DNA from 2 places in the Shimazuella sp. NTD248 genome. Region 2 is predicted to be linked to the other one. Evidence: riboswitches for the same ligand, from Rfam matches in the RefSeq annotation. Region 2 holds a riboswitch; the other holds the start of a gene.

Region 1 (3,148 bases), on a different contig from region 2:
TTTCCTGTTGCCACACGCCAATCATGTAACTCCACCGCCAATGCCGCAAGGAAGTTTGATACAGCGGGCTGTGCATCAGTTTGATCGGCTGTTGGCATATGATGCCGATCGAGTGCCAAAGCGTCTGACGCCCTATGGTAACTGGATTAACGAGTTGTTTGACTGTTGGTTGGCGGATAGCCAGCGACCAGATATTCCGTTGTTTGAGGCGCTGATCGACGTCAACCGCATGGGTGACAGCAGTAGTGATGAGATTGGTATCTCCCCTTCTGCTGTGGTGGTTGTCGAAGTAGACGGCAGTATCGAGCAGGATGACGACCTCCAGTTCAACGGTGAAAACGCAACTTCCACTGGACTAAATGTAGTGTCTTCACGATTTGATGAGGCGCTACTGCATCCGGGTATCATGGCACGTCAGAGTGGTCCAGACGGAGTGCCTACTGAATGCGGAAACTGTGTTTTCAACATCAAGTGTGGAGGGGGTAACCCTTCGCACCGTTACGGTAAGGATGGCAGTTTTGATCATCCTACGGTGTACTGCGACGACTGGAAAGAGGTTTTTCCTCATGCCGCCGCAGCAAGCGAGCGGAAAGTAAGGCTGCTCAGTGTAGAGAGAAAATAGCTTTTGCTTTTCCACGGTTTGTGGCAGAAGCATGCCCCCCTGCAAACTGCTAGGGGGGCGCATCTATTTATATAGGTGGCCCCCTGTCCAACTGGACAGGGGGCCTTGTGCTCAGGAGCTGTTGAAGCGCTTCTCGCGCTTCTTCGGCTTCCGAGTGAGCATGTCATTCAGATCCATGAGTCCTCCTCCCAAATGTTTGGAGGGTGGCTCCCCAGCGGTTCTTTTTTCTTCCGCTGTATGTGGGACTGACAACTTCATTGTATGTGGTAACAAACAAAGAATCAATATGTTATGAAAATTTTTTTCTCCTCCACTTATACGCTTTTCATAGACAAACAATAGTATAAAATATATAATTCATTTGAAAACGGAATAAAAATCAGGGGTGCTGGAGAATGGCCGGCTGAGATAGTATATCGATATACTGACCCTTTCACCTGATCCGGATAATGCCGGCGTAGGAAGGATATTTTTTTGTGCGCAATTTTGGCCATCCTTTGATCAGGGTGGTTTTTTATTTTGACTAGGAGGATATCTACATTGTATTGGAAAAAACTATTTATTTTTGGATTTATTTCCGTTTTATGTTTGGGATTAATAGCTTGTTCATCTGAAAAAACACAAGAAAAAGAAGTAACAGTTGTATTGGACTGGACTCCTAATACCAACCATACGGGCTTATATGTTGCACAGGTGAAAAACTACTTCAAAGAAGCTGGATTACAGGTACACATTATACAACCGGGGAAATCAACGGCGGAACAACTGGTGGCCTCAGGCAAAGCGGATTTTGGCGTTAGTTACCAAGAGGGGGTAACGCAGGCAAGGGTTGCAGGTGTACCCATCGTCTCCATTGCAGCTGTACTGCAACACAATACTTCTGGGTTTGCTTCACTTTCCACTTCTGGGATTAAAAGTCCAAAAGATTTTGAAGGGAAGACATATGGTGGATTTGGTTCATTGGTAGAGAAAGCAATGATTCAATCTTTGATGGAAAAGGATCAAGCGGATGTGAGCAAAGTAAAAATTACAAACGTTGGCTCCACTGACTTCTTTACAGCATTGAAACAAGGAATTGATTTTTACTGGATTTATTATGGATGGCAAGGGATCGAAGCAGAGCAAAAGGGCGTCAAGCTAAATATGGTATATCTAGCAGATCAAAATAAAGATCTCGATTACTATACTCCTGTCTTGATCACTTCAGAAGCAAAAATAAAGCAAGACCCCAATGTGGTAAAAGCGTTTATGCGAGCAGTGAGCAAAGGATATCAATTTGCGATTGCACATCCAGATGAAGCAGCAGATATTTTAATAAAACAAAATCCTACTTTAGACAGTAAACTCGTTCATGAGAGTCAAAAGTGGCTCAGTCCTCGGTATCAAGCAGACGCGAAAAGTTGGGGATTACAAAAAGAGTCGGTATGGAGTGGATATACAAACTGGATGAAAAGCCATCAATTATTAGAAGGGAATTTTGATCCGAAAAAAGCATACACCAATCAATTCCTTCCACAAGGAGGCAACTAGAATGAATACGCTCTTAAGCATTCAAATCCTGCCGCAAGATACCAATCGCTCAATCTCTATCCCGCTCATAGAAGAAGCAATAGGCATTATTGAGGCGTCAGGGCTGACATATCGAGTTGGAGCATTGGATACTACTGTAGAAGGGGATTGGGAGGACTTATTAAACCTGATAACGGAGATGAATCAAAGGGTTTTAGATTTAGGCGCCACGCAGACGATGTTTCAAATTAAAATCTTACACAAACCTGAAGGAATCACCATTTCTGCGCTGACTCACAAATATGATGATGAAACGTAGAATATTCCCTCTTGTACTTTCGATCGCTGTGCTTGTGTTTATATGGGAAATCATCTCAATCATTGGTAATTTTCCTGTTTGGCAGTTGCCCAAGCCTTATGTAGTTGGATTAGAGCTCTGGCGATCTTGGACAAGCAGTGAGTACCTCTTGCATGTAGAGGCAACATTTGTCATAGCATCTATCGGCTTTATTCTTAGTATTTTGGTTGGAGTCGGGGTGGCTGTATGTCTCTATTTTTCTACGTTCTTAAAAAGAATCGTCACTCCGCTTCTCCTTTTCAGCCAAAATGTCCCGATCATTGTATTAGCTCCATTATTAGTCGTATGGTTTGGGTTTGGTATAGAGGCTAAGTTGCTTGTCGTCATTTTGGTTTGTTTTTTCCCGATCACAATTGCATTAGTAGATGCATTTGCACAAGTCGATCGGAACTTGCTGAGATATTTGGAGATGTCAGGAGCTACAAAGTGGGAAAAATTTCGTCACTTAGCATTTCCGTCTGCGATCCCAGTTCTTTTTTCCAGTTGTAAATTATCTGCGACATACAGCGTGATGGGAGCAGTAGTGGCGGAATGGCTGGGAACCGAGCGTGGTCTAGGAATGATCATGACACAAGCAGCGAGTTCATTTCGGACAGACCGCGTCTTTGTGTCGATTATTACGATAGTTGTGTTGAGTGGATGTTTTTTCTTTTTGATCA
Region 2 (3,148 bases):
TGTAACGGAAATACCAGCAGAATAAGCATCCATAAAAGTTGTCGTAACAGTTGCCAAAACAACAATTCCTACAGCGAATAAACCGAGGTTTGCACTCATTAGTACTGCTACTGGATCAAACTCATGAAATGCAAGTGCAGCACCAAGCCCAATTGTATACATCCATGAGCTGCCAACCATATAGCCCAGGAAACTTCCAATTGCACCTTCCGAAGTTGATTTGGCGAATCGGGTATAGTCACTGATTAATGGAAGCCATGACAATGGCATAATGACAGATAATTCAACCGCTGCTCCAAAAGATAACCCTGAGGTACTTGGCTTTAAAAGAATTTCATCATTTTTAAAAACTACAAAACACAATACGATTGTTAAAACGAATAATAAACACACAGCTATACTATTTAACTTCTTCCAGGCATTTTGACCAAAATACAGCCAAATACAAATGAAGAAACCAATTACCAGACACCAAACCCATGGCTGATTAACATGATAGTTATTGGAAGTCACGAAATTGACAGATTGGGCACCTGTTAAAATCATAATTGCAGTCCAGCCAAGTAACTGCAAAACGTTTAAGATGGAGAATAGGTAACTGCCATAACTCCCAAATGAAATTTTAGTGGATTCCATTGCCGTTAAACGTTCACGCGATCCAATTACTCCTCCCAAAACAAGTAGCAGCGTTCCCATTACATGTCCTAATAAGATAGCGGTTAAACCTTTATAGAAACCTAGAGGTGCAATGAGTGCTCCTGTCATTATTTCCGCTACGGAAACGGCAGCTCCGAACCATAGTGTTGCAAAATTCCATTTCGTTATTTCTTCAAGATGATTGCTAGACATGGTGTTTCCCTGCCCTGTTATACAAGGAGTAAAAATGATGTACTGACCCAACACCTTTTCCAATTGAAAAAGAGTGCTGAATTGCAAGTGTGATATAATCTTTTGCTTCTTTAATCGCTGCATTTAGTTGAAAATCATTTGCTAGATTAGAAGCAATTGCTGACGATAATGTACAACCTGTACCATGAGTGTTTGCTGTGTCTATTCTTGCTGCATGAAAATAAGTAAATTCTTCACCATCAAAACATATGTCGGTTGCATCATTCTCACGGTGTCCGCCTTTAACAAGCACAGCTTTCGCCCCCAATGCATGCATTTGAATAGCAGCTTCTTCTATTTCTTTAAGCAGAGTGATTTTTCTACCTGTTATCACTTCTGCTTCTGGCAGATTAGGAGTTATAAGTGTTGCGATCGGGATAAGTTCATGAATGAGAGCCTCTTTTGCATTTGGACTCAATAAATCATATCCACTTTTTGAAACCATAACGGGGTCGACAACAATATGCTTTGGTGCATATTTTGTTAATTTTTCCACGATTACTTTTATCGTTTCGATTTGTGAGACCATCCCTATTTTCACGGCATCTACTTCAATATCACGAAAAATGGCATCAAGCTGACTGGCAATCAAATCCGGCGTCATGTCTTGAACAGCAAACACCCCTTGCGTATTTTGAGCTGTTACTGCTGTAATCACACTCATTCCATAAACACCATGAGCGGAAAAAGTTTTCAAATCCGCTTGAATACCTGCACCGCCACTTGAATCAGAACCGGCTATTGTTAATACTTTTTTCATTTTCTCTGCTCCTTTCTTTGTGAATAGAACTTGATTATTTCCAGATAAAAGAAGTGGCCTGCAAGTAAACATAAAAAAGCACAAACCCTCATGAGGACTTGTGCTCGAACAAATCGATGTTAGGAATACAAAATTAGATGTATTCACTCGCTCACTTTCCTACGCTGGCATTATCCAGATCAGGTTAAAGGGTCAAAGACTATCGTGTCTTAATCTCAGCCGACCATTAACGGCACCCCTAGTTCTATTCAAATTATAATTGTATTTCTATTTCATCTTAATTAATGCTGCTGATAAATTCAAGTGGTTAGCCAAACTTGATTCATTTTCAATATTCATTCCATTAATTTTTGAAATATTAACTTTTTGGAAACCATTTCCCATTGTAAGTATTATATATTTATGAATAAAGGGAATGATTTGATATCTCCCAATATACAAGAAAAGGTTGTAGATACGATGAAAAAAATAGCAAAAACGTTACTTGCTACTACTCTTTTAGTAACAGCTGCCGTTCCAGTTATCACATCGATTCCAGATGCACATGCTGCATATCAACATGCAACGAATAAAACATCAAAAGATCACAAACAAACCATTGATAAAATAGTAAAATTGGCTGCTCAAGGAAAAGTGATCAATAGTGAACAGTTTGGTTTGGGTTCTAAAGAGGAAGATATTATAAAAAAATGGGGACAACCCGAAAATAAGGAGGAATACAAAGGTTATCAGGAATATTTGGAATACAAAAAGCGTAAAGTGAGCTTTACCATTACCAAGGGTATAGTATCCAAAGTGACGACAACAGATAAACGAGTACTTGCGCTCTCACATGATGAGGTTCATAAAGCGTTAGGTGAACCGATCGATCATGATCAAGGTGCTGGGCAAATCTATGAAACGTATCAGTCGGGAAAAAACCTAATAGATATTCATTGGACAAATGTAACGGATAGAAAAGACGGATTAGAATTAGTAGAGCTTACTGTATATAAGAAGAATTGAGATTTTGTTCATCGGATCTGAAGTGAATGGAAAACAAACTAAAATGACGATCTAAATCGAAAAAGCACTTCTGGAATTTTTTTCAGAAGTGCTTTTCATCAATTTGAAAGTATTCTTTTGGTTATGGAATTAGGAGTTTCTTTGTTGATCTTTTATATTATTTGTTGTCTTTTTTTGTTCTTTTTAATAATTCATCCACAGCTTTGACATATCCACCAGCTTCTTGAAAAGCACGGCTGATTTTTAAGCTGTTTTGTTTGTAGGAGGGGTTGTTTAACGCTTCTAGTACTGCATTCCGCAATGAATCCACCTGTAAATTTTCTGGATCAAGCAAGAGGCCGGCCCCTAATTTTTCTACCCGTTCTGCTACCATAGGCTGATCATTTACGAGTGGTAACATGACAAGGGCATTTCCAAAGTATAATCCTTCACTTGTGCTGTTCATCCCGCAGTGGGTGATAAAAACATCACTGTGTTTTAAGACTTCTAGCTGTG

Evidence for each region. Region 2 has a riboswitch for thiamine pyrophosphate ahead of thiD (bifunctional hydroxymethylpyrimidine kinase/phosphomethylpyrimidine kinase). Riboswitches for the same ligand answer to the same signal wherever they lie in the genome.
Region 1: linked by a shared signal. The riboswitch ahead of AC5WOE_RS05820 (ABC transporter substrate-binding protein) and the one ahead of thiD (bifunctional hydroxymethylpyrimidine kinase/phosphomethylpyrimidine kinase) in region 2 are both predicted to bind thiamine pyrophosphate.

The regions. Positions count from the first base shown of each region.
Region 1 covers NZ_JCAJZT010000002.1:231,782-234,929, reverse strand. Annotated here, with positions in the region: gene AC5WOE_RS05825 (radical SAM protein) at 1-622, shown strand, start outside; TPP riboswitch at 994-1,104, shown strand; gene AC5WOE_RS05820 (ABC transporter substrate-binding protein) at 1,163-2,152, shown strand; gene AC5WOE_RS05815 (thiamine-binding protein) at 2,154-2,450, shown strand; gene AC5WOE_RS05810 (ABC transporter permease) at 2,440-3,148, shown strand, end outside.
Region 2 covers NZ_JCAJZT010000004.1:221,326-224,473, forward strand. Annotated here, with positions in the region: gene cytX (putative hydroxymethylpyrimidine transporter CytX) at 1-849, opposite strand, end outside; gene thiD (bifunctional hydroxymethylpyrimidine kinase/phosphomethylpyrimidine kinase) at 842-1,648, opposite strand; TPP riboswitch at 1,788-1,898, opposite strand; gene AC5WOE_RS10745 (DUF4309 domain-containing protein) at 2,108-2,653, shown strand; gene AC5WOE_RS10750 (macrolide family glycosyltransferase) at 2,811-3,148, opposite strand, start outside.